DNA from 2 places in the Brachybacterium sp. GCM10030267 genome. Region 2 is predicted to be linked to the other one. Evidence: riboswitches for the same ligand, from Rfam matches in the RefSeq annotation. Region 2 holds a riboswitch; the other holds the start of a gene.

Region 1 (15,044 bases), on a different contig from region 2:
TGGGGAGGAGATCGCTCGCCGCGCCATGGGAATCCTCGAGGCCGCCGACGGCATCCCGGGCGTCACCCTCTACAAGAACAACACCGACGGCAAGGGCGCGTCCTACGGCACGCACGAGAACTACCTCGTCGAGCGCGAGGTGCCGTTCGAACGCCTCACCGCCGCGATGCTCCCGTTCCTGAGCACCCGCCAGGTGCTCGTGGGCGCCGGTCGTGTGGGCCTCGGTCCCCGGGGCGAGCAGCCCGGCTACCAGATCTCCTCCCGCGCTGACTTCATGGAGGCCGAGGTGGGACTGGAGACCACCTTGAACCGGCCGATCGTGAACACGCGCGACGAGCCCCATGCGGACCCCTCGCGCTTCCGCCGCCTGCACGTGATCATCGGTGACGCGAACCTGCTGGAGGAGTCGACGTTCCTCAAGCTCGGCTCCACCTCCCTGGTGCTCGCCGCGCTGGAGGCCGAGCACCGCACCGGGCATGCGATCCTTCCCGATCTGCGCCTGGCCGACCCGGTCGCGGCCGTGCACACGATCAGCCACGACCCCACGCTGAGAGCGACCGTGCCCCTGACCGACGGGCGCGAGCTCACCGCCCTCCAGATTCAGCGCGCCCACCTCGAGGCGCTCGAGCCGCTGTGCGACCCGGGCGACGAGGAGACCGCGGCGGTACTGCGCACGTGGGGCGAGCTGCTGGACCTGCTCGAGCAGGATCCCGCGCTGGCCGCCGACCGCATCGAATGGGTCGCCAAGCTGCAGCTGCTCGAACGCTACCGCGCCCGGCACGGCCTGGAGTGGGGCGATCCGCGGTTGTCCCTGATCGACCTGCAGTTCAGCGACCTCCGTCCCAGCCGGGGCCTGTTCGCGAAGCTGCGCGCAGCCGGCGCCGTGGGCACGCTCGTGGCGCAGGAGGAGGTGGACGCGGCGATCACCACCCCGCCCGCGTCGACCCGCGCCCACCTGCGCGGCCGCCTCATCGCCGCCCATCGCGAGCACGTCCCCTCGGCCGGGTGGGACGCGATCACCCTGGCCGGGCCCGACGGCGGACACCGTCTGCGCCTGGCGGATCCGCGCCTCGGCTCCGCCTCCTGGTGCCAGGCCCACGGCATCGACCTCCGCGGGGGCGTCGAACAGATCCTCGACTCGCTGCGCCGAGCCGTCGGCGAGCACTGAGGATGATGCTCGGCCCCGACGCCGGCGTCTCCGCACGACGGCCGCGCTGACACCACGATTCCGCAGACCGACCACAGCCCCCGACCACCGAGGAGAATCCCGTGTCCCAGCAGTCACTGCATGCATCCGGTCCCGAGCCGGACGACGACAACGGCAGCACCGAGAGCGCCAGCGGCGGCCAGACCCATGCCTCGGCCCAGGCTGCGGACGACCTGCTCGACGAGATCGACTCCGTGCTGGAGTCCAACGCCGAGACCTTCGTGCGCTCCTTCGTCCAGAAGGGCGGCCAGTGACCCGATGAGGCGTCGAGTCGGAGGCCTGGAGACCGAGTTCGGGCTGGTGTGCGTGCACGCCGACGGCACCCGCGCGCTCGAGCCGGAGAACGCGGCCCGCGAGCTGTTCCGGCCCGTGGTCGCCATGGGCCGTTCCTCGAACGTCTTCCTGCCCAACGCCGCCCGTCTCTACCTCGACGTCGGCTCCCATCCGGAGTACGCCACGGCCGAATGCGACGACTGGTGGGAACTGGTCGCCCAGGACCGCGCCGGCGAACGCATCTTCGCCGACCTCGCCGAGCAGGCGGGGGAGCGCCTCGCCGCCGACGGCCAGGACGCTCGGATCCACCTGCTCAAGAACAACGTCGACTCCGAGGGCAATGCTTTCGGCTCCCACGAGAACTACCTCGTCGACCGCCGCGGCGAGTTCACGCGCCTGCCGCGGTACCTCCTGCCGTTCCTGGTCACCCGGCAGATCGTCACCGGCGCCGGGGGAGTGGTGCGTGACGAGGACGGGGCCCGCTTCGTCTTTTCCCGTCGCAGCGACCACATGTGGGAGGCGGTCTCGTCGGCCACCACCCGAACCCGTCCGATCATCAACACCCGCGACGAACCCCACGGCGACCCCACCAGGTACCGCCGCCTGCACGTCATCGTCGGCGACTCGACGATGAGCGAGGTCTCCACGCACCTGCGCTTCGCCACCACCGACCTGGTCCTGCGCGCCATCGAGTCGGGCCGGGCCCTGCCCGATCTGACCCTGGCCGACGACATCGCCACCATCCGCGCCGTCGCGCGCGACCTCACCGGGCAGGCGCCGATCCCCACGGCCGGCGGCGGCACCACCTCGGCGGTCGAGATCCAGCAGCGCTGGCTGGATCTCGCCGCCGAGGTCACCGAGGAGACCGAGGGCTCCGACAGCGCCGAGCGCGACGTGCTGGAGACCTGGCAGAGAGCGCTCGACGCGGTGCGCACCGGGGACCGCAGCTGGGCCGCGACCCGTCTGGACTGGGCCATCAAGGAGCGCCTGTTCTCGCAGGTCGCCGAGCGCCGTGGGGTCGAGCTCTCGGATCCGGCGCTGGAGCGGCTCGACCTTGCCTACCACGACATCTCGCCGGGCCAGGGCCTCTTCGCCAGTCTCCAGGCCCGCGGGCTCGCTCCGGCGGTCCTCTCCGAGCAGCGCATCGAGGCCGCCCGCGAGGTCGCTCCCGCCACCACGCGGGCGCACCTGCGCGGGCAGGTGGTCACCGCCGCTCAGCAGCATGGCGTCGACCATGTCGTGGACTGGACCACGATGCGCCTGACCCGTCCCGGGTCCATGCCGGTACAGGTCCTCGACCCGTTCGCGACCGAGCTCCCCGCGGTCGACGAGCTCCTGGCCGAGATCCGCCGGTCCGGGACCGGATCGGCGAGCGATGATCCGCCGCCCGCCTGAGAATCCGGGGCCGCGCGCCCCGTACCCTGGTGCACGTGCCCCGCTCGGGGCTCCCGATCCGAAAGGCCTGCTCTTGATCCGCCGCCGCACCTTGTTGACCTCCGCTCTCGCTGCGACCACGGTTGCCGGCGTGGCCGCCTGCTCCGACGACGGCGCTGATGCCGAGAACACCGCGGCGGCCTCCGACGGCGGCGGCGACCCGGCCCTGTCCGCCGTGACGGTCAGCGACGACCTCGAGGCGGAGCCCACGATCGAGTTCACCCCGCCGGTGCAGATCACCGCGCCCGATTCGGCCCTGATCACCTCCGGGGACGGCGAGACGATCGCCGAGGGCGACACCATCATCTGGCGCAGCGTCTATTCGGACGCGAGCACCGGCGACGTGCTCGAATCCTGGTGGCAGGGCGCCCCGGCCAATGGCGTGCAGGTCACCGCGGAGACGCTCGGTGACGAGGCGTTCGCGTTCCTCACCACGGTCCCGATCGGCTCGCGCGTCGCGATGGCCGGCTGGCAGACCACGACGTCCGGGCAGTCCTACGCGCTCATCCAGGCCTCCGACATCGACCGTGTCGTCTCGCCGCTGCGCGCCGACGGCGAGGCGCAGGAGCCCTCCGGAACCTTCCCGGCCGTCAGCCTCGACGAGAACGGCGCACCCTCCCTGGAGTCCGCGCCCGAGGGCGAGGCACCCACCGAGACCGTCCGCGAGACCCTCATCCAGGGCGCCGGGGACGCCACCCGCGAGGGCGACTACCTGACCATGCACTACACGGGATGGAACTGGGACTCCGGTGAGCAGTTCGACTCCTCGTGGGAGCGTGGGGCGCCGTTCGGTTTCCCGCAGGGCATGCAGAAGGTGATCCCCGGCTGGGACGAGAACCTGCTGGACCTTCCCGTCGGGTCCCAGGTGATGCTGGTGGTCCCCCCGGCCGAGGCCTACGGTGAGGAGGGCGAGTCCGAGCACGAGCTCGCCGGACAGACCCTCCTGTTCGTCATCGACGTGCTCGATGCCGCGCACAAGGCAGACTGACCCCACGACACCGACACCGTCCCGGCGGAGGCGGCCGCACGACGGCCCCTTCCGCACATCCCAGGAGGACCCATGGATCGCAGCAAGCCCGAGATCGAGCACCCCGAAGGCCCCGCGCCCACCGAGCTGGTCAGCAGTGAACTGATCGTCGGGGACGGCGAGCAGGCCGCCCGCGGCGACGTAGTCGACGTGCACTATGTGGGCGTCTCCCACTCCACCGGCGAGCAGTTCGACGCCTCCTGGGATCGTGGCGAGCCGCTGCGCTTCCAGCTCGGCGTCGGCCAGGTCATCACCGGCTGGGACCAGGGCGTCCAGGGCATGAAGGTCGGCGGGCGCCGCCGCCTCGAGATCCCCGCCTCGCTCGCCTACGGCGACATGGGCGCACCGCCCGTGATCGCCCCCGGCGAGTCCCTGATCTTCGTGTGCGACCTGGTGGCGGTGCACAAGCGCTGAACACGTCCGCCACGCCGGCGGCGGGGGGACCGCTCGGGGAGCAGGAGAGCCTCTTCACGGCCCCCGTCGCCCCCGAACCTCCCGCCCCGGAACGCGGATCGGCGCCCCGGGACGGGACGCTGCGCACCACCGCAGGCTTCGACGTCGTCGACGAGCTTCCCGTGGCCAGCGTGCGCCTGGTGGGCGTGCTGCCGCATCTGGACCGTCCCTTCGAGTACGCCGTCACCCCCGATACCGCCGCAGCCGGGCCCGGTATGCGGGTACGGGTGCGCTTCTCGGGCAAGGACACCGAAGGCATCGTGCTGGGGCGGCACGCCGAGGCGTCGACCGACCGCCCCCTGGCGCCCCTGCGCCGCCTGGTCTCCGAGGACGTCGTGGTCCCGCCGGCCATGATGCGGGTCTGCGAGGAGGTCGCCCAGCGCTGCGCGGGCACGGTGGGGGATGTGCTGCGCCTGGCCCTCCCGCCGCGCCATGCCCGCGCGGAGAAGGCGGACCGCGCCGCGGAGGACAAGGCGCTCCAGCAGGAGCAGGCCTCCGAGGACGCCCACACCGAGGCCTCCGATCGCGAGGACGCCGACGGAGAGGATGCCGGCCAGGACGTCGCCGGCGATGAGGCTGCCGGCCAGGACGCCGGCGACGGCGCGGACACGGGGGCTCCCGCGCCGCGCCCGGGCGATCGCTACCCCGGCCTGGCCGCTCTGATCTCCCGCGCCGGGCAGCCGACCGGCCCGGTGCCACGTGCCACCATCACCCTCGACGCCGCCGATCCCTGGACCGTCGTGGCGGCCGACGCCATCGCCGACCTCGGGCCCGATCAGGGAGCCCTCGTCATCGCCCCGGACCAGCGGGACATCGCCCGGCTCAGCCGGGTCCTGGCGGACAGGGGCATCGAGCACGAGATCCTGGCGGGCACCGAGGGCCCCGAGAAGCGCTACCGCACGTTCCGCCGGATCCTCCGAGGCGCCACCCGCGTGGTCCTGGGGAACCGCTCCGCCGCCTTCGCACCGGTGGCGAACCTCGCCCTGGCGATCTGCTGGGACGAGGCCGACGACCTGCTCGAGGAGCCCCGCGCCCCGTATCCCCACGTCCGCACCGTCCTGCAGTGCCGGTCCGCCGAGCAGCGCTGCGCCCTGCTCTTCCTGGCGGCCAGCGACTCGGTCCCGTTGCAGGCGCTCGCGGAGGCTGGCTACCTGGCCCGGCTCGAGCCGCTCCCGGCGTCCGTGACCGCCGTGCGCCCGCACATCGTCGCCATGGACCAGTACCTCCGCGAACGGGAGGGCCCCTCCGGGCGCTCCCGGCTGCCCCAGGAGGCGATGCGCGTGATCCGTCGCGGACTGGAGCGCGGCCCGGTGCTCGTCCAGGTCCCGCGCAGCGGATACGTACCGGCCATCGCCTGCACCTTCTGCGGCACCCGTGCCCACTGCCCGAACTGCGCCGCCCCGCTGTCGGTCACCGGACGCAGCGGCCCGCTGCACTGCCGGGTGTGCGGGCGCCGCGAGGACGGGTATCGCTGCCCCGAATGCGACCGCACCCAGGTGCGTGCCATGGTCATCGGTTCCACCCGCACCGCCGAGGAGCTCCACCGCGGCTTTCCCGACGTCCCGCTGAAAGTCGCCGGCGGCGCCCATGGTGCGCTCGAGGACGAGAACGTCCCTGAGCACGGGATCGTGGTCGCCACCCCGGGCGCCGAGCCCGCACCCCCGGGTCGCTTTGCCGCCGCACTGCTCCTGGACGCCGACGCCATGCTCGCCCGCGCCGCCTTCGATGCCGACGTCGAGGCCGTGCGCCGCTGGCGCAACGCCATCGCACTGGTGCGCACCGCGGACGAGGGCGGGCACGTGCTGGTCGTCGGCACCGCCACACTGCCTGCGATCCGTGACCTGGTCGCCCATCGCTCGCGGGTGTTCCTCGACCGCGTCCTCGCCGACCGCCGGGAACTGGACCTGCCTCCGTTCAGCAGGGTCGCCGAGATCGTCGGTGACAAGGACGCCTGCCGCAACTACCTGGAGACCACGGATCTGCCGGACGGCACCGACGTGTTCGGCCCCGTCGACCTCGAGGAGCCGGAGTCGGCAGGCCGTGCCCGGGCCGTGGTGCGTCTGGACCCGCGCCGCTCCCGTGAGCTCGCCGATGCGCTGCGAGCGGGCGTGGCCGCGCGCTCGGCCCGCAAGGCTCGCGGGTCGCTGCGGGTGCGCCTGGATCCGCCCGACGTGTTCTGACCCCGAGGCGCGGTCCCGTCGGCGTCGCGACCGTGCCTCGGGGCGGTGCCCGCACCGGCCTGCTCGCCTCCGCCGCCGACGTCCCGTAGTGTGATCGGTCGCACCGAAGAGATCGCGACGAGGCGACGGAGGGCACAGATCATGCGCGAGGGACCGACGACGTCCAGCACTCCTGAGGGGCCCGAGGGACAGGACGCACGTGCCGGAGGGGACCGACGCGTCGAGAGCGGCACTCCCGAGAGACGCGACAGGCCCGGAGGGCGCGACGACCTCGTCGAGACCGAGCACGCCGAAGGGGACGGGAACCGGGACGATCTCTCCGAGGGGGAGCGGGCGCCGGCCGCGCCGGGCCGCACCGTTCTGGTCCGGCGCCTCGGTCTCGCCGTCGGGCTCGTGGCCGCCGTGGTCATCTACCTGATCATGCCGGCCGAGGCACCCCACGCCGCCCGGCTCACGGCCGCCACCGCCGTCCTGATGGCCGTGTGGTGGATGACGGAGGCGCTGCCGATCCCGGCGACGGCCCTGGTGCCGGTGGTGGTCTTCCCCGTCCTCAACACCGACGTCGGCTTCGACGACGTCGGCGGCTCCTACGGGAACAACATCGTCTTCCTGTTCATGGGCGGCTTCATGCTGGCGCTGGCCATGCAGCGCTGGAACCTGCACAGACGTATCGCCCTCGCGATCGTCGCCGCCATCGGCACCAGCCCGTCGCTGCTCATCCTCGGCTTCATGGTCGCGACCGGATTCATCTCCATGTGGGTCTCCAACACGGCCACCGCGGTGATGATGCTGCCCATCGGGGTCTCGGTGCTGCTGCTGGTGAACAAGCTCCGCCTCGAGGACGCCGCGACCAAGGGCGAGGAGCCGGGTGAAGGCGTCGATCCCGACCCGTCGGCCGAGGGCACGGCCAGCAAGGCCGTCCGCTCCAACTTCGGGGCCGCGCTGATGCTCGGCATCGCCTACTCCGCCTCGATCGGTTCGCTGGCCACCATCATCGGCACCCCGCCCAATGCCCTGCTCGCCGCGCACATGAGCCAGGACTTCGACGTCACCATCGGCTTCGGCCGGTGGATGGTCGTGGGAGCTCCGCTGGCGCTGGTGTTCATGGCGATCGCGTGGGTACTGCTGACCAAGGTGATCTTCCGTCCCGAGATCACGGAGATCCCCGGCGGGGCGGAGCTGATCCGGGACGAGCGCCGCAAGCTCGGCAGCATCTCCTCGGGAGAGGTCCGTGTGCTGACCATCTTCGTGCTCGCAGCCCTCAGCTGGGTGTTCGTCCCCCTGATCTGGCGATTGGTGAGCGAGGGGGACCCGCCCATCAGCGACGCGGGCATCGCCATGCTCGTCGCCCTGCTGCTGTTCCTGCTCCCGGCCGGAGCGGCCCGCGGGGTGCGCCTGCTGGACTGGGAGGCGGCGGTGAAGCTCCCGTGGGGCGTGCTGCTGCTGTTCGGCGGCGGTCTCGCCCTCAGCGCCCAGTTCACCAGCTCCGGGCTGACGGACTGGATCGGCGAGGTCACCCAGGAGCTCGGCGGACTGCCCATGGTGCTGATCGTGGTGATCGCCGCCGCCGGCATCCTCTTCCTCACCGAGCTGACCTCGAACACCGCCACCGCCGCGACATTCCTGCCGGTGGCCACCGCGGTCGCCACCGGGATCGGCATCGACCCGATGCTGCTGGCGATCCCGGTGGCGCTGGCCGCCACCTCGGCCTTCATGCTGCCGGTGGCGACCCCGCCGAACGCGATCGCCTACGGCTCGGGATACGTGCAGATCCCGCAGATGGCCAAGGCGGGAGTATGGCTGAACCTGATCGGCATCGTGCTGATCACCGCGGCGACCATGACCCTCGCGGTCTGGGTATTCGGGCTCGTCTACTGATCTCGCGCCGGTCGCGCGCCGGACTCCGCAGCGGCCGGCTGCGGGCGCCGCGGCCCGTCGTCCCGGCCCTCCGGCCGCAGGGCTCCGGCGTCATCCGCCCTGCGTGCGCAGCACTCCCAGCGCCAGTGCGGCGGCGAGGATCACGCCGGCTCCCACGACCGCCACGGTGGCGGGCCACCCGAACGCCTCGTAGACGTGGCCCGTGCTCCATCCCAGCACGCTGGAGCCCGCGTAGTAGGCGAGGTTGTACAGTCCCGTCGCCTGCGAGCGCGCCCCCTCGGCCCGGGCCCCTGCCCAGCCGCTCGCGATCGAGTGCGCCGCGAAGAAGGCGCCTGTCATCACCAGCAGGCCCACCAGCACCAGGAGCAGGGGCCCGGCGATGGTCAGCAGGAGCCCGAGCAGCATCACACCCATCGCCGCGAGCATGACCGGCAGCCGGCCGTACCGGGTGGCCAGACGCCCGGCGGCGGGGGAGGAGACGGTCCCGCCGAGGTAGGCGAGGAAGACGAGCCCCACCACGCCCGCCGACACCCGGTACGGCGCCGCGGTGAGGTGGAAGGCGAGGTAGTTGTAGATCGCGACGAAGCCACCCATGAGCAGGAATGCGCACGCGAACAGGACGAGCTGGCCGGGATCGCGCAGCGTGCGGGTCAGGCGCGCCGCCCGGGGAGCCCACCGCCGGGAACCCGTCCCGGAGTCCGGCGGCACGAATCGCCGTTCCCGCGGGGCCGTGAGCACAAAGGCGGCGGCAGCGGCGGCCGAGAGCAGCGCGACGGCGCTCATCCCGGCCCTCCAGGTCAGCGCATCGGCGATCGGAGTGGCGACCACGCGTCCCAGCAGCCCGCCGACGGTGGTTCCCGCCACGAACCAGCCCGCCGCGATCGCCCGGGCCTGCTCGTCCACCTCCTCGGAGAGGTACGCCATGGCCAGCGCCGGGATACCGCCCAGAGCCGCGCCTTCCAGCAGCCGCAGCACCAGGACCAGCTCGTAGCTGGGTGCCCACGCCGCGACCAGCGCCAGCGTCGTGGCCGCGGACACCGCGAGGACCATCGCCCGCAGCCTCCCGATCCGGTCTCCCGCGAAGGACCAGGGCACCACGGCCAGAGCGAGGCCGCCGGTCGCGGCCGAGACCGTCAGCGCCGCCTGTTCGGGGCCGACGCCGAGATCCGCGGAGATCAGCTGCAGCATTCCCTGCGGGGAGTAGAGCTGGGCGAAGGTGGCGATGCCCGCGCACACCAGAGCCACGAGCATGCGCCGGTACGCGGGGCTGCCGACCGGGTGTCCGGGCCGGTGCTCGTCGAGCATCACACCACGCCCCTCACAGCAGATCCATCAGGCGGCGTCCCTCAGCGGACGACGCGGACCGGGTACGACACATGCCCACTCTAAGCAGGCGCCCGCCGAGGATGCGGGCCGCTCGTCCTGCTGGGTGCACCTGTCCGGGAGGCGCATCCAGCGCTGCCGGTCCGGGGACTCGGCCCCGTAGACTCGGGGCATCATGCGTCTGCTCTTCGCCGGCACCCCCGAGGCCGCCCTTCCCTCCCTGCGCACCCTGCTCGACTCGCACCACGACGTCGTCGGGGTGCTCACCCGAGCCGACGCCCCCGCGGGGCGCGGCCGCAAGCTCACTCCCAGTCCTGTGAAGTCCCTCGCCCTCGAGGCCGGGGTACCGGTGCTGACCCCTGCGACGCTCCGCGACGAGGACACCCAGCAGCAGATCCGCGAGCTCGCGCCCGACGCCGCCCCGGTGGTGGCCTACGGGAACCTGGTCCCGCCGGCAGCACTGTCCATCCCTGCCCACGGCTGGCTGAACCTCCACTTCTCCCTGCTCCCGGCCTGGCGCGGCGCCGCCCCGGCCCAGCGTGCCGTTCTGGCCGGGCAGCGCGAGACCGGTATGAGCGTCTTCCGCCTCGAGCAGGGCCTCGATACCGGCGACGTCATCGCCACCGCGCGGACCTCGATCGGCGAGTACGAGACCTCGGGAGAGCTGCTGAACCGGATGGCCGAGGAGGGAGCCGATCTGCTGCTGTCCGCGCTGGATGCCCTCGAATCCGGCACCGCGACCCTCACCCCGCAGGACGACTCGCTGGCCACGCATGCCGCGAAGCTGACCACGGCCGAGGCCCGGATCGACTGGACCCGCCCGGCCGACGAGGTCAGTGCCCATATCCGCGGCATGAGCCCGCACCCGGGAGCCTGGACGGTCCTGGCCGGATCCCGCCTGAAGGTTCTCGGTCTGGAAGCGCCGCCCGAGCACCCGCCCGTGCCGCCGGGCCTGATCGAGACCACCCGCCGCCAGGTGCTCGTGGGCACCGGCACGGACGTCGTCGCCCTGGCGACGGTCGCTCCGGCAGGGAAGCGGCCGATGCGGGCAGCGGACTGGGCCCGCGGCGCGGCCCTCGGCGAGGGCGGCAGCGCCGTCTTCGCACACGATCTGGACGACGACGAGGAGCAGGCATGAACGACCAGCGCCGCAGACGGGGGGACGCCGGTCGCGACGACCGCAGCCGCAGCCGTGACGGTCGTGGCCGAGACGCTCGTGCCCGCGACAGCGGTGGCCGCGATGACCGGGCCCGCCGGGAGGAGGGGCGCGGGACGGCCCCCTCCGGCGGTCGCGACGCGAAGGGGCGGGAGCGCTCGGGTTCCCGCGGCCAGGGCGGCCCCCGCCGTGGCTGGTCCTCCTCACGGCCCTCCGAGCGCGGTCGCCGCGCCACCGGTTCTCGGCAGGTGGCCTACGAAGGGCTGCGCCTGGTCCGCGAGGAGGACTCGTACGCGAACCTCGTCCTTCCGCGCCTGCTGCGCAGCAATCGGCTCTCCGGTCGCGATGCCGCCTTCACCACCGAGCTCTTCTACGGCTCCCTGCGCGCCCAGGGTCGCCTGGACGCGATCCTCGCCGCCTGCATCGACCGCCCGCTGGACGACGTCGACCCTGCACTGCTGGACGTGCTGCGCCTGGGCGCCTATCAGCTGCTGGACATGACCGTCGCCCCGCATGCCGCCACCTCCGAGACCGTGGCACTGGCCCGCTCGGAGGTGGGCGCCGGCGCCGCGAGCTTCGTCAACGCGATCCTGCGCCGGGTGGGGGAGAAGCCCCTGGAGGAGTGGATCGCCGAGGTCGCTCCAGATCGCGAGCGTGACCTGACCGGTCATCTCGCCATGGTCCACTCCCACCCCCGTTGGGTGGTGCGGGCGCTCACCGACGCCCTCGCGGGCAACGGTCGCGACCGGTCCGAGATCGATGAGCTGCTGGCCGCCCAGAACGCCGCTCCAGCAGTGTCCCTGGTCATGCGCCCCGGCCTCATCGATCTCGACGAACTCATCGACCACGGCGCGAGCGCCGGCGAGCTCAGCATCTTCGCCGCCTCCTGGCCGTCGGGGGACCCCGGCGGCATCGACCCGGTCAAGCAGGGCCGGGTCGCCGTCCAGGACGAGGGCAGCCAGCTCGCAGCGCTCGCCCTCGCCCTCGGTGCGGACGATCTCGTCCGTGCGGACGACGTGCACTGGCTGGACCTGTGCGCGGGCCCCGGAGGGAAGACGGCCCTGCTGGGCGGGCTGACCATCGACCACGATGCCGACCTGCTCGCGGTCGAGGTCCAGCCCCACCGCACCGAACTCGTCGACCGCTCCATCGCGCCCCTGCAGGAGGCCGGCTGCGAGATCACCACCCGCACCGCCGACGGCACTGAGATCGGTGCGGAACTGCCCGGGCACTTCTCCCGGGTCCTGGTCGACGTGCCGTGCTCGGGTCTGGGCGCCCTGCGCCGCCGCCCCGAGTCCCGCTGGCGCCGCACGCCCGGGGACATCGGCCACCTCGGCGTGCTCCAGCGCGACCTGCTGACCTCCGCGCTGGACGCCACCGCGCCCGGAGGCGTCGTCGCCTACGTGACGTGCTCCCCGCACCTCGCCGAGACCCGACTCGTGGTCACCGACGTCCTGTCCCAACGTGAGGATGTCGAGCAGCTCGATGCCCGAGACGCCGTGCGCGCCGCGATCCAACCGGCCAAGGCCCACGAGGTGGACCTCGGGGAGGGGCCCGCCGTGCAGCTCTGGCCCCACGTGCACGGCACCGACGCCATGTACATCTCCCTGCTGCGCAAGCACCCGATCCCCCTCGCGGAAGGAACCTCGCCCTCATGAACTCCCCGTACTCGACCGATGGCCAGTACATCCACCCCAGCATCCTCAACGCGGACCTGATGAGCATCGGCACCGAGCTGGACAAGATCGCCAGCGCCGACAGCGTCCACGTGGACGTGATGGACAACCACTTCGTGCCCAACCTGACCTTCGGCCCCAGCGTCGTCGAGCAGATCGTGGGACGCAGCGACATCCCCGTGGACGCTCACCTGATGATCGAGGACGCCGACCGCCAGGCTCCCGCCTTCGCCGAGGCCGGCGCAGATTCGGTCACCTTCCATCTCGAGGCCGCCAAGGCGCCGATCAAGCTGGCCCGCGAACTGCGCCGCAAGAACACCGCCGTCGGCGTGGCGCTGCGCCCGGCCACCGCGGTGGAACCGCTGCTGGACGTCATCGGCGAGTTCGACATGCTGCTGATCATGACCGTCGAACCCGGATTCGGCGGGCAGAGCTTCCTGGAGACGATGCTGCCCAAGATCCGCCGCGCCCGCGGCGCGATCAGCGAGGCCAACCTCGAGGTGTCCATCCAGGTCGACGGCGGGGTCAGCCGCGAGACCATCGAACGATGCGCCGAGGCCGGAGCGAACGTGTTCGTCGCCGGCTCCGCGATCTACAAGGCCCAGGACGCCGCCGAGGAGATCACGGCCCTGCGGGAGCTGGCGCGAGGCCACGGGGGTCACTGAGGCCCGCACGCCGCTCACCGGGGCTCATGAAGTCCGGGACATAGGAGCCCGAGCGATCGGGGGCTCAGCCCCCGAATCGTCGGGGTCGACCGGTGCCCGCTGCCCCGGCGGGAGGGCGTTCGCCACACTCGGCCACGGGCCCGCCGGGTCACGACGCGAGGCGGCTAGCATTGTCCCGTCACGACCAGTGACGTGCTCCGGGGTCGGTGAAAGTCCGAGCCGGCGGTGACAGTCCGCGACCCGCTTCGGCGGTGGAGCCGGTGGAATTCCGGCACCGACAGTACAGCCTGGATGAGAGGCGCACGTCCTGCATGTCGCCGGCGCGCCCTGGCGCCTCCCGGCGGCCTGCCGGAACCCCTTTTCCCCCGGAGCCACTGCATCGGCGGAGAAAGGACCGGCATGGATCTTCTGCAGTGGCTCTTCGACGCGCGACTCGAGTTCGCGGGCGGGCAGTTCATCCTCTGGCGCGAGGTGCTCGGCAACCTCTTCGGCCTGCTCAGCGCGCTCGGTGGCATGCGCCGCAAGGTCTGGGCCTGGCCCATCGGCATCGCCGGCAACGCGCTGCTGCTGACGGTGTTCCTGGGCTCCCTGTTCGGCAGCGCCGGGACCGTGGATCTGCTCGGCCAGGCCGGCCGCCAGGTGATGTTCATCGCCACCAGCATCTACGGCTGGGTCCGCTGGCGGCAGGCTCGGCACGAGGGCGGCACCGCCGTCGAGCCCGAGTGGGCCTCCTGGCGGACCCGCATCCTCCTGCTCGTCGCCATGGTCGGCGGCACCGCCGGGCTCACCCCGATCTTTCGCGCCCTGGGCTCCTACGAGCCCGTCTGGGCCGACGCGTGGATCTTCGTGGGCAGCCTCCTGGCCACCTTCGGGATGGCCAAGGGCTGGGTCGAGTTCTGGCTGATCTGGGTGGCCGTCGACATCGTCGGCGTCCCCCTGCTGGTCAGTGCGGGCTACTACGCCAGCGCCCTGATGTACCTCTTCTACGGCGTGTTCACGCTGACGGGGTTCTTCGTCTGGTGGCGGGTGCGCAACCGGCGCGAGCACGACGAACGGGTCACCGTCGAGACCGCCCACCTGGATCCGACGGTCCGCCAGGAATGAGCGACCTCCCCGTCATGACGCGTAAGCTACGCCCCGTGAAGGATTTCGAGGCGTTGTTCGCCGAGCTCACCGAGAAGGCCCGCACCCGACCCGAGGGGTCGGGCACCGTCCGCGAACTGGACTCGGGGGTCCATGGGATCGGCAAGAAGATCGTCGAGGAAGCGGCCGAGGTATGGATGGCCTGCGAGCATGAGACCCATGACGACGCGGCCACCGAGATCAGCCAGCTGATCTACCACCTGCAGGTGATGATGGTCGCCAAGGGCATCACCCTCGAGGACGTCTACGGCCGGCTCTGATCCGAGATCCGACGGCGAGACCGTCGGGCCCCGCGGTCGCCGGGTCCCACGCGCCTCGCCCGCACGTCAGCATCGCCCCTCTCCACCCCTGACCACCATCCGTCCCCGTTCCGTGCGCCGCCCCGAGGCGGCGAAGGAGTATCCGTGCTGCGCATCGCTGTTCCCAACAAGGGCGCTCTGTCAGAGCCCGCCGCTGATCTGCTGCAGGAGGCCGGCTACCGCCGCCGCGGCATGGCCAAGGAGCTCGTCGTCCTCGACGAGGACAACGACGTCGAGCTGTTCCATCTGCGCCCCCGGGACATCGCGGTCTACGTCGGCTCCGGCACCGTGGACGTCGGCATCACCGGCCAGGACATGCTGCTGGATTCC
Region 2 (15,044 bases):
GACATCGACGCTGGTCGACGGCGAGTACCCGCCGGTGCGTCGGCTCTTCCCCGAGACCACCGCGATCACCGCGGTCGTCGCCACCGGCCCCCTGATGGAGGCCGTCAAGCGCGTCTCCCTGGTCGCCGAGCGCAACACCCCCGTGCGACTGTCCTTCACCGAGGGCCAGGTCGCCCTCGAGGCCGGCGCCGGTGACGACGCCCAGGCCAGCGAAGTCCTCGAGGCGCACCTCGAGGGCGAGGATCTCGTCGTCGGCTTCAATTCCGGGTTCCTGCTCGACGGGCTCGGCGCCCTCGGCGCGGAGTTCGCGCGGCTCGTGTTCACCGACTCCATCAAGCCCTCGGTCATGAGCGGTCAGGACTCCCTCGAAGGGACTCCCGACACCTCGTACAAGTACCTGATCATGCCGATGCGGATCTGAGGGCGGGAGTGGTCTCTCCGTGCAGCTGACCGCTCTCGACCTCACGGACTACCGCTCCTACCCGCGGCTCACTCTGCCGGTGCATCCGGGCATCACGGTGATGGTCGGCCAGAACGGCCAGGGCAAGACGAACATCGTCGAAGCCGTGTGGTACCTGGCGACCCTCTCCAGCCACCGTGTGCCGCACGACGCGGCACTGGTGCGGCGCGGGGAGTCGACCGCGATCGTCCGCGCCACCTTCCAGCGTGCCGGTCGCCCGCTGCAGGTCGACCTCGAGATCACCCCGGGCAGGGCGAACCGCGCCCGGCTGCAGGGCCAGAACGTCTCCCGCCTGCGGGACCTGCTCGGCGAGGTGCGGGCCGTGCTCTTCGCGCCCGAGGACCTGGGCCTGGTCAAGGCCGATCCCGAGGGCCGGCGGCGCTTCCTGGACGAGCTGCTGTTCGTCATCGCCCCCCGCTACGCCTCGGTCAAGGCCGACTACGACCGTGTGCTCAAGCAGCGCAGCAACCTGCTCAAGCAGATGCGTTCCCTGCGCCGCGGCAGCAGCGCCAATCCCGTCGGCGGTCTGGACCCGTCCGAGACGGCGGCCTCCACCCTCGAGGTGTGGGACCAGCAGCTCGCCCGCCTCGGCGCGGATCTGCTGCGCGCCCGGCTCCACCTGGTCAACCGCCTCCGCCCCCACCTGGGCTACTCGTACCTGCGGGTCGCCACGGACGAAGGCGCCGAAGAGGCCCTCGACCTCCCGCCCGACCAGCGTGGGGACGTCGATTCCCCGGCCGACGTCGCCTACCGCTCCACCGCACTGGACGAGCTCGGGGCCGCGCCGGGACAGTTGCCCAGCACCCGCGAGATCCACGACGTGCTGCTGGATCTGCTCGCCCGCCGCCATGACGAGGAGATCGACCGCGGCGTCACGCTCAGCGGGCCGCATCGCGACGACCTCGAGATCCGGCTGCACGACTTCCCCGCCAAGGGCTATGCCAGCCACGGCGAGTCCTGGTCCCTGGCCCTCGCCCTGCGACTGGCCTCCTACGATCTGCTGCGGCTCGAGGAGGGCGACCTCGGGGACGGTGAACCGATCCTCATCCTCGACGACGTCTTCAGCGAGCTCGACACCCGCCGCCGCGACCGCCTGGGACGGATCGTCACCCACGCGTCGCAGGTGCTGATCACCACCGCGAACGACAGTGACATCCCCGCATCGCTGGACGGCGAGATCCACGTCGTCGATGTCAGCCTGGGAGCGGCCGTGCCCCGCGAGGACGGGAGCCGGCCATGACCCCGCGTCCCGGCGGCGACCCAGGCAACGACGGTCCCTCCCGGCCGCGCCTCGCCAATCCCTACGACCTCTCCACCTGGACCGGTCGCACCGACGGCGCGCGTCCCGGCCCCTCGGCCGGACAGGCACTGCCGGCTCCACCGGAGGAATCGGGCCGCGGCTCACGGGCGACGGCCCCGAGCGGGTCGGCCCGGTCGCGCCGCGAGGGCAGCACCGGCCCGGACGCGGCCTTCGGGACGGGCGCCCCTGGTGGTCCCGGCGACGATGACGGCACGGTGGGCGCGGACGAGACCGAGGAGCTGTACGACCCGCCGGAGCTCGCCGCCGTGGCCGACCCCTTCGAACTGGCCCGCCGCACGGTCAACCGCTCGCGGGCCGCGGCGCGGGACCGGGGCCTGTTCCCCATCTCGGCGAAGACCCAGGCACGAGATGTGCGCGACCGATCCGGCAGCGCGCCCGGCTACTCCGGCTCCCGGCCGGACCCCCGGGACCCCCAGAGCATCGAGACCGTGCTGCGCAAAGTGCTGGGGAACCTGGGCTGGAACGCGGGGATGAGCGCCGGGCGCGTGCTGGAGGAATGGGACGACATCGTGGGCGAACGGATCAGCACCCACTGCCGCCCCGTCAGCTTCGAGGACGGCGTGCTCGTGGTCAGCGCCTCCTCCTCCGCCTGGGCATCCCAGCTGCGGATGCTCTCACCCCAGCTGATCACGACCATCGAGGAGCACATCGGCGCCCACGTGATCTCCGAGCTGCGGGTCACGGGCCCGGCCGCGGCCGAACGCAGCTGGAAGAAGGGCCGGCGCACCGTCACCTGGCGCGGACCCCGCGACACCTACGGGTGAGACGTCTCTCGGCGCCGCCACGGCGGGCCACCGACTGCTAGCGTGGGCTCCGACGAGCTGGAAAGCTCGCGTGCACTGGGGTCGGTGAAATTCCGAGCCGGCGGTGACAGTCCGCGACCCGATGGCCTTCGGCCCTCGGTTGACCAGGTGGAACTCCTGGACCGACGGTCAGAGTCCGGATGGGAAGCGCACGCGACGTCGTCCTCCGGACGGCCCTGGCCGCGCACTCTCCGTGCGCCGGCAGCGGCACCCCGGAGTGACGCCGCCTCCGTGACCCCTCCCTCACTCCGGACCGCGAGCGACGCGGACCGGAGGAGAGAGCATGCTCAGCACCCGTGAGCGCGACGCCCTGCGCCGCGCCCTGGAGATCGCGGCGGATCCTGCCGTCCCTCTCGGCCCCAATCCCCGCGTCGGCTGCGTCCTGCTGACCCCGGACGGCACGGTCCTCGCCGAAGGCCACCACCGCGGGGCCGGCACGGCCCACGCCGAAGCCGACGCCCTCGCCGACGCTCGCCGTGAGGGGAGCGGATCGCCGGCCGGGGCGACGGCCGTCGTCACGCTCGAGCCGTGCACCCACGTCGGCCGCACCGATCCGTGCGCGGACGCGCTGATCGCCGCCGGCATCGCCCGGGTCGTCGTCGCTCGCCGGGATCCGAACCCCGCGGCCGCCGGCGGGATCGAGACGCTGCGCGCCGCAGGGATCGAGGTCGAGGACGAGGTCCCGGAGGATCTCGCGGCGCGGGCGGCCGCCCTGAACCGCGGCTGGGAGCACGGCCTGCGGCACGGCCGCCCCCTGGTCACCGCGAAGATCGCCCTCACCCTGGACGGCAGGGCTGCCGCGGCCGACGGCAGCAGCCGCTGGATCACCGGCGAGACCGCCCGGCAGGAGGTCCACCGCCTCCGCGCCACCTGCGACACCGTGCTGATCGGTACCGGCACCGCGCGCGCGGACCATCCGACCCTCACCGCTCGCCGGGGCGACGGCACGCTCCTGCCCCGGCAGCCGCACCGGGCCGTCATGGGCATCAGCGACCACCCGCCGCTGCCGGCCCTGGACGGAGCCGGCCCCGAGATCGCGCTGCGCACTCGGGATCCCTCCAGCGCCCTCGCCGACCTGTTCGAGCGCGGGCAACGGCACGTGCTGCTCGAAGGCGGGCCCACTCTCACCGCCGCCTTCCTCGCCGCCGGCACGGTCGACGAACTCATCGTCCACCTCGCCCCGACCCTGCTCGGCGCCGGCCCCGCCGGGATCGGTGACCTCGGCATCACCACGATCGCCGACCGCCTCGACCTCGACCTCGTCACCACCGAGCCACTGACCTCACCCGACGGGCGCACCGACCTCCAGCTGACTCTGCGCCCCCGTACCACCCGACCCTGACCCGAAGGGAACCCGCCATGTTCACAGGCCTCATCGAGGAGCTGGGGACGGTCGACGCCGTCATCCCGCCCGACCAGTCCCATCCCGACCAGCCCCGGCCCGACGGGACCGGGCCCGACCACGGCACCGTCCGGCTGCGGATCCGCTCGCCCCACGTCCTCGAGGACGTCGCCCTCGGCGACTCGATCGCCGTCAGCGGCTGCTGCCTGACCGTCGCGGACATCGACGGCGAGATCTGGACCGCCGACGTCATCCCCACCACCCTCGCCGCCACCACCCTCGCGGGTCTCAGCGCCGGGGACCGCGTGAACCTCGAGCGCTCGTTGCGCGCCGACGGGCGCCTGGGCGGGCACATCGTCCAGGGCCATGTCGACGGGGTCGGGGAGGTTCTGGGCCGGGAGGAGGGCCAGGGCGGGACGCTGCTGCGCCTGAGCACCCCGGGCCTGGATCGCTACCTCGTGGAGAAGGGCTCGCTCACCGTGGACGGGGTGAGCCTCACCGTCGCCGCGCTCGAGGACGGCCTGGTCACCATCGCGCTGATCCCCGAGACCCTCGAGCGCACCACGCTCGGCCTGCGCCGCGTGGGCGACCGGGTCAACCTGGAGGTCGACGTGCTCGCGAAGTACGTCGAGAAGCTGACGGTCGGCGCACTGGCCGGAGCGGAGACCGGACGATGAGCACGCTGCGACTGGACCCGATACCCCGCGCGATCGACGACATCGCGGCCGGCCGGCCGGTGATCGTGATCGACGACGAGGACCGCGAGAACGAGGGCGACCTGATCCTCGCCGCGAGCGCCGCGACCCCGGAGCTGCTGGCCTTCGCCGTGCGGTACTCCAGCGGTCTGCTCTGCGCGCCCGTGAGCGCCGCCCGGGCCGACGCCCTCGAGCTGCCGCTGATGGTCGCCTCCAACGCCGATCCGCTGCGCACCGCGTACACGGTCAGCGTCGACGCCCACGAGGGCGTCACCACCGGCATCAGCGCCGCCGACCGGGCCCGCACCCTGCAGGTGCTGGCCTCCCCGCGGTCCGGCCCCGGCGATCTGATCCGACCGGGACACGTCTTCCCCCTGCGAGCCCGCGACGGCGGCGTGCTCGAACGGCGCGGCCACACCGAGGCCGCGGTGGACCTCACGCGCCTGGCGGGCCTGCCGGACGTCGGGATGATCGTCGAACTCGTCCACGACGACGGCAGCATGATGCGCGGGCCCGCCCTGCGCGCGTTCGCCGACGAGCACGGCCTGGCCATGATCTCGATCGAGGCCCTCGTCGAGCACCGGCGGACCCACGACGCTCCGGCGTTCGCGGAGTCTCCGGAGCTGCCGGCCGCGCCCGTCCCGCAGGTGAGGCACGAGCCGCTGGAGGTCACGGCGCCGGTCGAGCTGCCGACGAGATACGGCCGGTTCCGTGCGCTCGCCGTCCGCGAGGGCTCGGCAGAGCACCTGGTCCTCGTGCGCGGCGAGGTCACCACGCCCGGGCCGGTGCTGACGCGGGTCCACTCCGAGTGCGTCACCGGGGACATCCTGGGCAGCCGGCGCTGCGACTGCGGTCCCCAGCTCGAGGAGTCGCTCGCCCGCATCGATGCCGCCGGTCGGGGGGTGCTGATCCTGCTCCGCGGCCATGAGGGCCGCGGCATCGGGCTGCTGGAGAAGCTGCGCGCCTATGCGCTCCAGGAGCACGGCCGCGACACCGTCGACGCCAACCTCGATCTCGGCCTCCCCGTCGACTCCCGATCCTTCACGATCGTCCCGCAGATCCTCGACCACCTCGGCGTCGGCGCGATCGAGCTGCTCACCCAGAACCCGGCGAAGGCCGACGCGCTGCGCGCCGGAGGCGTCGAGGTCACGGGCACGGTGGACCTCACCACCCACGCCACCCCCGAGAACCTCGCGTACCTGACCACCAAGCGCGACCGGCTGGGCCATCACCTCGTCGGCCTGCCACCGATCACCTCCGCCGGCCTCCCCCGCGAGGCCGGCACCGCACCGAACGGAGAGAGACCATGAGCGGATCCGGAAGCCCCACCGCGGAGATCCCCCACCTGCCCGGCGCCCGCGTCGCCCTCGTCGCGGCCTCCTGGCACGACCAGGTGATGGACGGTCTGATCGCCGGCGCCCTGCGCGCCTGCGCCGAGGCTCAGCTGCCCGATCCGGCCGTGCTCCGCGTCCCCGGCAGCATGGAGCTGGCCGTGGTCGCGGACCGCCTGGCCCGCACCCACGACGTCGTCGTCGCCCTCGGCGTCGTCATCCGCGGCGGGACCCCGCACTTCGACTACGTCTGCCGGGCGGCGACCGACGGACTCTCCCGGGTCAGCCTCGACCACGGGATCCCTGTGGGCTTCGGCCTCCTGACCTGCGATGATGAGCAGCAGGCGCTGGATCGTGCGGGTCTGCCCGGATCCGGTGAGGACAAGGGATACGAGGCCGCCTCGGCGGCTCTGGTCACGGCCGGAGTGCTCGGGCGGATCCCGTCGGCCGCGGGCGGGAGGAGCTGAGCAGCCGCGGGGACCGGCCGGCGCGGACGCATCGGATCCTCAGATTCGCCTGTGCCGCGCCCGGACCCCGGGCGACGTACCGGTCCCCGTCGGCCGGTCCGTCGGCGCCTTGCAGAGCCCTTCGCGCGACGCGTGGCACCGATTCTGCGTCACGTTGTCCACACGACGGAGTGGCGTAGTAGGTCCAGACGGCGTTTTCCGGTAGAATCGAGCAGGTTCGGCCGACGTCCTCCGACGTCCTCGTGGACTCATGCCGTCGGCTCGGCCGCTGTGGCCTACGGGTCCCCGTACGCGCGTGCGCGCGCGGGAGCTCCGTGGGCCGCCTGTGTGCTGAGCCGGACCCATGGGCCGCGGCGCACTGCCGAACTCCCCTCGGCGCACTCCGGGCCGAGGGACCCAGGACTGCGAGGAGCCACACCAGGTGAGCGACAGCGACCGACCCATGCCCGACCAGGACGCGCCCCAGAGCATCCCGGACCCGTCGTCCGGAACCAGCGAGGAGACCGCCGCCGCCCCGGTGCCCGGGTCCGCCGGCGAACGGGCCGCCCACGCTCCCGAGCACTACGAGGCCTCGGACATCACCGTCCTCGAGGGCCTCGAGGCGGTCCGCAAGCGCCCGGGCATGTACATCGGCTCCACCGGTGAGCGCGGACTGCACCACATGGTCCAGGAGATCGTCGACAACTCCGTGGACGAGGCGATGGCCGGCCACGGCGACGCCATCGAGGTGACGCTGCTGGCCGACGGCGGCGTCCGCGTCGTCGACCACGCCCGCGGCATCCCCGTGGACATGCACCCCACCGAGGGAAAGCCCGCGGTGGAGCTGGTGCTGACCGTGCTGCACGCCGGCGGCAAGTTCGGCGGCGGCGGCTACGCGGTCTCCGGCGGCCTGCACGGCGTGGGCTCCTCCGTGGTCAACGCCCTGTCCTCGCGCATGGAGGTCGAGATCCGCCGCCAGGGCCACGTGTGGCGCCAGGCCTACCGGCGCGGCGTCCCCGAGGGCCCGCTGGACAAGGGCGAGGAGACCGAGGAGACCGGCACCACCATCACCTTCTGGGCCGATGACGAGATCTTCGACGAGACCGTCTACGACTTCGAGACCCTGCGCAAGCGGTTCCAGCAGATGGCGTTCCTGAACAAGGGACTGCGGATCACGCTGACCGACGAGCGCCCCTCCGAGGACGATCAGGACGGCGAGGACGACATCGTCGACGTCGAGCTCGCGGCCGAGGGCGCCGGCACGGAGACCGGGCCGCACTCGGTCACCTACCTCTACGAGCGCGGCCTGCAGGACTTCGTCGAGTTCATCAACACGGCGAAGAAGGCCGAGGTGATCCACCCCGACATCATCTCCTTCGAGTCCGAGGACACCGAGGCGCACATCTCCGTCGAGGTGGCCATGCAGTGGACGGGTGCCTACTCGGAGTCCGTGCACACCTACGCCAACACGATCAACACCCACGAGGGCGGCACCCACGAGGAGGGCTTCCGCAGCTCGCTGACCTCGATCGTGAACCGCTACGGGCGCGCACAGGGCCTGCTCAAGGAGAAGGACGCCAACCTCACCGGCGAGGACATCCGCGAGGGCCTGACCGCGGTGATCTCGGTGAAGCTGGGTGAGCCCCAGTTCGAGGGCCAGACCAAGACCAAGCTGGGCAACACCATCGCCCGCACCTTCATGGTCAAGGTGATGACCGACCAGCTCCAGGACTGGTTCGTCTCCCACCCGCAGGAGGCCAAGGCCATCGTCATGAAGGGCCAGGCGGCCGCCGCCGCCCGCGAGGCGGCCCGCAAGGCCCGTGACGCCACCCGCCGCAAGTCGCCGCTGGAGTCCGGCGGCATGCCCGGCAAGCTCAAGGACTGCGCCTCCCGCAATCCTGCGGAGTCGGAGATCTTCATCGTCGAGGGCGACTCGGCCGGCGGCTCCGCGGTCTCGGGCCGCGAGCCCTACAACCAGGCGATCCTGCCGATCCGCGGCAAGATCCTGAACGTGGAGAAGGCCCGGCTGGACCGCGCGCTCGACAACGCGGAGGTCCGCTCGCTGATCACCGCCTTCGGCACCGGCATCGGCGAGGACTTCGACGCCACCAAGCTGCGGTACCACAAGATCATCCTCATGGCCGACGCCGACGTGGACGGCCAGCACATCGTCACCCTGCTGCTGACGCTGCTGTTTAGGTACATGCGCCCGCTGATCGAGCTCGGTCACGTGTTCGTCGCCATGCCGCCGCTGTACCGCCTGAAGTGGTCCAACGCCCCGCACGAGTACGTCTTCAGCGACGACGAGCGCGACGAGCGCCTCGAGGCCGGCCGCGCCGCCGGCCGCCGGATCCCGAAGGACAACGGCATCCAACGCTACAAGGGCCTCGGCGAGATGGACTGGAAGGAGCTCCAGACCACCACCATGGACACCAACTCGCGCACCCTGAAGCAGGTCACCGTCGACGAGGCCGCCGACGTCGACACCATCTTCTCCGTCCTGATGGGCGACGACGTCGAGTCCCGGCGCCGCTTCATCCAGGAGAACGCCAAGGACGTCCGCTTCCTCGACATCTGAGGGCTCCCCGGGGCCGCGCACGGCCCGGCCCGAGCGCCCCCGGGAACGCCCACGACCCTCGGCCCCACCCGAAAGGCCTTCCACGCCATGAGCGACACTCCGCAGGACCCCAACAGCCCCGACGAGACCACGCCCCAGGACCCCGGCACCGGGCCCGCCGACGAGGCGACCCCGGATCCCGAGGCGCCCTCGCTGCCCGGCGGCATCGTCGGCCCCTCCACCCCGGAGGGCTCCCACGAGGTCTCGCAGTCCGAGGCGGCCGATCGCACGGTCACCCTCGTCGATCCGCTGGATGAGAACGAGGTCGACCGCATCACCCAGGTCGACCTGAACCAGGAGATGCAGCACTCCTACCTCGACTACGCGATGAGCGTGATCGTCTCCCGCGCGCTGCCGGACGTGCGCGACGGCCTCAAGCCCGTCCACCGCCGCATCGTCTACGCGATGTACGACGGCGGCTACCGCCCCGACCGCTCCTTCTCGAAGTGCGCGAAGGTCGTCGGCGACGTGATGGGCAACTACCACCCCCACGGCGACAGCGCGATCTACGACGCCATGGTGCGCCTGGTCCAGCCGTGGGCGATGCGGTACCCGCTGATCCTGGGACAGGGCAACTTCGGCTCCGCGGGCGATGACGGTGCGGCCGCACCCCGGTACACCGAGTGCAAGATGGCGCCCCTGGCGATGGAGCTGGTGCGGGACATCGACCAGGACACGGTCGATACCCAGGGCAACTACGACAACACCATCGACGAGCCCGTCGTGCTCCCGGCCCGCTTCCCGAACCTGCTGGTCAACGGCTCTGCCGGGATCGCGGTGGGCATGGCCACCAACATCCCCCCGCACAACCTGCGGGAGGTCGCGGGGGCCGTCCAGTGGTACCTCAGGAACTACGAGGCCACCAAGCCCGAACTGCTCGAGGCCTGCCTCGAGCACATCAAGGGGCCCGATTTCCCCAACGGCGCCACGATCGTCGGCACCAAGGGCATCGAGGACGTCTACCGCACCGGTCGCGGCTCCATCACCCAGCGCGCCGTGGTCTCCACCGAGGAGATCAACGGCCGCATGTGCCTCGTGGTGACCGAGCTGCCGTACCAGGTCAACCCCGACAATCTCGCCCGCAAGATCGCCGAGATGGTCAAGCTGGGCAAGATCCAGGGCATCGCCGACATCACCGACGAGACCTCGGGCCGCACCGGCCAGCGCCTGGTCATCACCCTCAAGCGCGACGCGGTCGCCAAGGTGGTGCTGAACAACCTCTACAAGCACACCCAGCTGCAGGAGAACTTCTCGGCGAACATGCTGGCCCTGGCCGGCAATGTGCCCCGCACCCTGTCGATCGACTCGTTCGTCCGCGAGTGGACCAAGCACCAGATCGATGTCATCGTGCGCCGCACGCAGTACCGGCTGCGCAAGGCCGAGGAGCAGATCCACATCTACCGCGGCTACCTCCGCGCCCTGGACGCGCTGGACGAGGTCATCGCGCTGATCCGCCGCTCCCCGGACGCCGACGAGGCACGCACCGGGCTGATGGAGCTGCTGGAGATCGACGAGCTCCAGGCCAACGCGATCCTGGCGATGCAGCTGCGCCGACTGGCCGCCCTGGAGCGCCAGAAGATCATCGAGGAGCACGACCGGCTGCAGGCCCTGATCGAGGAGTACAACGCGATCCTGGCCTCCCCGCAGCGCCAGCGCGACATCGTCTCCGAGGAGCTGTCCGAGATCGTCGACAAGTACGGCGACGACCGCCGCACCCAGATCCTCCCGTTCGACACCGACATGTCGATGGAGGACCTGATCCCCGAGGAGGACGTGGTCGTCACCATCACCCGCGGCGGCTACGTCAAGCGCACCCGCGCCGACCAGTACCGCGCCCAGAAGCGCGGCGGCAAGGGAGTGCGCGGGGCCTCGCTGCGCGCGGACGACGTGGTCGAGCACTTCTTCACCACCACCACCCACCGCTGGCTGCTGTTCTTCACCAACCAGGGGCGGGTCTACCGTGCCAAGGGCTACGAGCTGCCCGAGGCCCCGCGGGACGCCAAGGGCCAGCACGTGGCGAACCTGCTCGCCTTCCAGCCCGACGAGAAGATCGCCTCGGTCCTGACGATCGATACCTACGAGGATGCCCAGTACCTGGTGCTGGCCACCCGTTCGGGGCTGGTCAAGAAGACTCCGATGCCGGCGTTCGACTCCAACCGCACCGGCGGCATCATCGCCATCAACCTCCGCGACATCGACGGCCCGGACGGGCCCGAGCCGGACCGGCTGATCGCCGCCCGCGCGGTCGACAGCGAAGACCATCTGCTGCTGGTCTCCCGCAACGGGCAGTCCGTGCGGTTCCCGGCCGGTGACGACGTGCTGCGCCCGATGGGCCGCGCCACCTCCGGCGTGACCGGCATGAAGTTCCGCCATGACGACCAGCTGCTGGCCATGGACGTCGTCCGGCCCGGCCAGTACGTGGTCACCGTGACCGAGGGCGGCTACGCCAAGCGCACCAGCATCGACGAGTACCGCGTCCAGGGCCGCGGCGGTCTGGGCATCCGGGTCGCCAAGCTGCCCGACGACCGGGGCCACCTCGTCGGCGCCGCCGCCGTGGAGGAGTCCGACGAGCTGCTCGTGGTCATGGAGCGCGGCCGCGTGGTCCGCTCCCGCGTCGCCGAGGTGCCGGCCAAGGGCCGCACCACCATGGGCGTCGTCTTCGCCAAGCCCGACAAGGGCGATCAGATCCTGCTGGTCACCGCCAGCCCCGAGTCCGAGGTGGACGAGGAGCTGGCCGAGGTCGCGGAGACCCCGGACCTCGACGAGGGCGCGGCGGCAGAAGGCGGGGATGCTGTGGAGATCTCGAGCGAGGACGAGTCGCAGTCAGCTCCGGCCCCCTCCGATGATCTAGGCTCTGACGAGTCCGACCGGTCGCCCTCCGGCGGCGACGACACGATCGAGGAGTGATCCGTGAGCACGAGTGACTCGAGGACTGCCTCCACGTCCCGCACGTCCTCCCCCCAGAGCGCGTCGCCGGATGCGACCTCGAAGCTCCCGGTCGTCGAGGACGGCACGGAGACCGACGGCTCCTCCGACGAGAGGATCGGCACCGGGAAGGGCTCCGCCGCCCGGGGTGCCAGCCGCAGCCCGAAGAAGGAGACCGCGAGCTCTGCTGCGGCCTCCGCCGAGAAGCAGCGGCGCGGGCCGCGCCGCGTGCGGCTGACGCTGGCCCGGCTCGACCCGTTCTCGGTGATGAAGCTGTCCTTCCTGGTGGCCATCGCCATCGGTATCGCGACCGTGGTCGCCGTGGTCCTGATGTGGAACCTGGTCGACGCCATCGGCCTGTGGACCCAGATCGATCAGCTGGGCCGTGACCTCAACGGCGGTGATCCGCTGCCGTTCATGGAGTTCTTCGAGTTCTCCAAGATGGTCAGCTACGGCACCATCGTCGCCGTGGTCAACGTCGTGATCATCACCGCGCTGGGCACGCTGCTGGCCTTCCTCTACAACCTGGTCGCCGCGCTCCTGGGCGGGCTGAAGGTCACCTTCACCGACGACTGATCCTGCACCACGCACTGGACGGGCGGGCACCTGCGGGTGCCCGCCCGTTGCGCGTCTGCGGTCAGTTCCTCCACATCGGCTGCAGGGTGGGGCCGTTCTCGGTCAGCCGGATCGGCTCGCCGTGGGCCGAGAATCCGTGGCGGAGGTAGAGGGCGCGATTGGCGGGGGCGGAGGCCTCGAGGTACAGGGGCAGCCCGAGCTCCCGGGCACGGGCGATCCCGGCCTCGATCAGGGCGTGGCCCGCTCCTCGGCCCCGCTGCTCGGGAAGCACGGCCATCGAGACCAGGTGCAGGTGCGGCAGGCGCGGCGTGCGGGCCGCGGTGGCCCGTTCCACGGCCCGCAGCCGCCGGGTCGCGGTCTCCTGGGCCGGGGGTTCGCCGTCCTCCGGGTCCTCGTCGCTCGGGCCGGTTTCGGGGACCGGCACCCAGATGGAGACCCCGATCGGGGAGTCCGCCGCGTCCAGCGCGAGGATCACTGCATCGGCCTCGAGTGCGGCGCGCAGGGAGTCGCGGAAGCTCTCGCGCAGCCGCGCATCGCGGCGGGCGGGATCGGGGAGCGCCCAGGCGGTGACGGCCTCGTCGGCGAAGGCAGTGGCGCACAGGTCGACGACGGCGTCGTACTCGTCGGCGGTGGCGGCTCGGGCGGTGATGGCTGACGTCATCGTGGGTGCTCCTCGGTCCGGTCCTGCTGGGACTGCTGGTTCTCGCACGTTCCCCACCAGGCTCGTGGCAGTGCGTCCGGAGGGGGAGTAGTTTCGTCACAGCACCCTGTGTGACGAAAAGGGAGGCCGATGTGACGTGCTCCGAGTGCGGGAAGAGCTGGGCCGATCAGCGCGGGGCCGGGCGCCCTCGTCGGTACTGCTCCAGGTCGTGCCAGGCCCGGGCGTACCGTCGGCGTCGCGACGAGGGGCGGCTCCGCTCCGCCGCGCGACCCGCCGCAAGGCGCACCGGGCCCGACTCCGACGCAGCCGGGCAGGTCGACATCGAACGCGCGCTCGATGCCGCTGTCGCCCTGGCTGACCGGCAGGGCATCGGCGCCGTGACCTTCGCGGCCCTCGCGGGGCGGACCGGCGCGTCGATGAGCACCATCCGGCAGCTGGTGGGCACCCGGGACCGACTGGTGGCCCTGATGGTCCAGAGGATCGTCGCGCGCAGCAGCCGGGAGGGCCGCAGCGGGCAGGAGTCGCACCGGAAGGATCCACCGGTCGAGAGGCTGCGGGCCCTCGCGCAGGAGGAATGGCAGCGGTACCTGGCCCATCCGTGGCTGGTGGAGGTCCTGGCCAGCACCCGTCCTCCGCTGGTGCCGGCCGTCCTGGAGGCGTCGCGCGCCATGGTGGAGGCCTTCGTGGAGATGGGGTTCGACGCGGACTCGGCGCTGCGCCGGTACCTGGCGCTGAGCGGCTACATCCAGGGGATGGGCCTGCTGGTCGCGGCGGAGCAGCAGGAGGCCGGCAGCACCGGCATCGCCTACGGTGCCTGGTGGGCCGACGAGGTGCGGCGCCTGGACCGTACCGGCGTGCGGCGGGGCCATCCCTGGCTCGCCGAGCTCACGGAGCAGCCGCACGATGCCGGCGACTCGTTCGACGCCGATCGCGCGTTCCAGGAGGGCCTCGGCCCGATCCTCGACGGGCTGGCAGCCGGGGCGCCGACGGCCTGAAGGCGCTACTGCAGCTCGGTGACGTCAGCGACCTGTGCCTGCAGATGCGTGAGAGCGGGCTCGGCCGCAACGGTCACGGCGACGCCGTGGGCGCCCGCGCCGAGGGAGATGCGGCGCGTGGGATCCCCGGCCAGGGAGGCATCCACGATCACCGGCCAGGCGGTGGTGGCGCCGAACGGGGTGATGGTCCCGCGCTCATAGCCGGTGACATCCCTGGCGACGTCCTTGTCGGGCATGGACAGGCGGTTCACGCCGAGCACGGCGCGCAGCTTCGGCCAGGAGATCTCGCGATCGCCGGGCACCAGCACGAACAGGAAGTCCCCCTCGGCGCGGCGCACCACGAGCGTCTTGACGATCGATCCGGGCTCGACCCCGCGCGCGGCGGCCGCCTCGGCGAGGGAACCCACCCGCCCGTGCCGGGTGATCTCGTACTCCAGGCCGGAGGCCTCCAGGGCCTCGATCGCGCGGTGTTCGCTCATGTCCTCACGATAGTGACCCCGGCGCGCGATGGCGGGGTGGGGCGGGACACCGGATCCTGGGGCCGGCGGGCCCCGGTGGTTAGAGTCGAGTGATGCCACCTTCCCCCGCCGTGACCGCCCAGGCCGATCCCGTCGAGACCGAGGTCGACGCCGGCGTCGATGCCCCGGAGGACTATCCGTGGACAGGACCGGCGGTGCGCTCGGCACTGCTGCTCAGTGCCGGCATCGCGAACCTCGATCCGACGGGCGGAGTCGACGGCCCCACGGAGGATCAGGACGAGCCCCTGGTGGACGTCGCGGCGATCGAGGCGGCCCTGGCGACGGACGGCGCGGCGCCGCTGGCCGAGCGCACCCTGGTGGTGGCCGTCGGCTCCAACCAGACCCCGGAGACCA

The links. A riboswitch is a leader RNA that binds a small molecule or an ion and turns the genes downstream of it on or off. The one in region 2 is predicted to bind FMN.
Region 1: linked by a shared signal. The riboswitch ahead of pnuC (nicotinamide riboside transporter PnuC) and the one ahead of ribD (bifunctional diaminohydroxyphosphoribosylaminopyrimidine deaminase/5-amino-6-(5-phosphoribosylamino)uracil reductase RibD) in region 2 are both predicted to bind FMN.

Annotation. Positions count from the first base shown of each region.
Region 1 is NZ_JBHTCX010000012.1:299,197-314,240, reverse strand. It holds gene dop (depupylase/deamidase Dop) at 1-1,168, shown strand, start outside; gene ACFQS2_RS12490 (ubiquitin-like protein Pup) at 1,270-1,461, shown strand; gene pafA (Pup--protein ligase) at 1,466-2,875, shown strand; gene ACFQS2_RS12480 (FKBP-type peptidyl-prolyl cis-trans isomerase) at 2,949-3,902, shown strand; gene ACFQS2_RS12475 (FKBP-type peptidyl-prolyl cis-trans isomerase) at 3,975-4,355, shown strand; gene ACFQS2_RS12470 (primosomal protein N') at 4,475-6,574, shown strand; gene ACFQS2_RS12465 (SLC13 family permease) at 6,716-8,452, shown strand; gene ACFQS2_RS12460 (MFS transporter) at 8,543-9,757, opposite strand; gene fmt (methionyl-tRNA formyltransferase) at 9,951-10,913, shown strand; gene ACFQS2_RS12450 (RsmB/NOP family class I SAM-dependent RNA methyltransferase) at 10,910-12,589, shown strand; gene rpe (ribulose-phosphate 3-epimerase) at 12,586-13,272, shown strand; FMN riboswitch at 13,462-13,579, shown strand; gene pnuC (nicotinamide riboside transporter PnuC) at 13,672-14,376, shown strand; gene ACFQS2_RS12435 (phosphoribosyl-ATP diphosphatase) at 14,412-14,675, shown strand; gene hisG (ATP phosphoribosyltransferase) at 14,820-15,044, shown strand, end outside.
Region 2 is NZ_JBHTCX010000002.1:116,088-131,131, forward strand. It holds gene dnaN (DNA polymerase III subunit beta) at 1-421, shown strand, start outside; gene recF (DNA replication/repair protein RecF) at 441-1,700, shown strand; gene ACFQS2_RS00910 (DciA family protein) at 1,697-2,545, shown strand; FMN riboswitch at 2,612-2,741, shown strand; gene ribD (bifunctional diaminohydroxyphosphoribosylaminopyrimidine deaminase/5-amino-6-(5-phosphoribosylamino)uracil reductase RibD) at 2,868-3,926, shown strand; gene ACFQS2_RS00920 (riboflavin synthase) at 3,944-4,603, shown strand; gene ribB (3,4-dihydroxy-2-butanone-4-phosphate synthase) at 4,600-5,931, shown strand; gene ribH (6,7-dimethyl-8-ribityllumazine synthase) at 5,928-6,419, shown strand; gene gyrB (DNA topoisomerase (ATP-hydrolyzing) subunit B) at 6,862-8,976, shown strand; gene gyrA (DNA gyrase subunit A) at 9,316-11,922, shown strand; gene ACFQS2_RS00945 (DUF3566 domain-containing protein) at 11,926-12,516, shown strand; gene ACFQS2_RS00950 (GNAT family N-acetyltransferase) at 12,578-13,177, opposite strand; gene ACFQS2_RS00955 (TetR/AcrR family transcriptional regulator C-terminal domain-containing protein) at 13,594-14,172, shown strand; gene ACFQS2_RS00960 (aminoacyl-tRNA deacylase) at 14,178-14,651, opposite strand; gene ACFQS2_RS00965 (hypothetical protein) at 14,744-15,044, shown strand, end outside.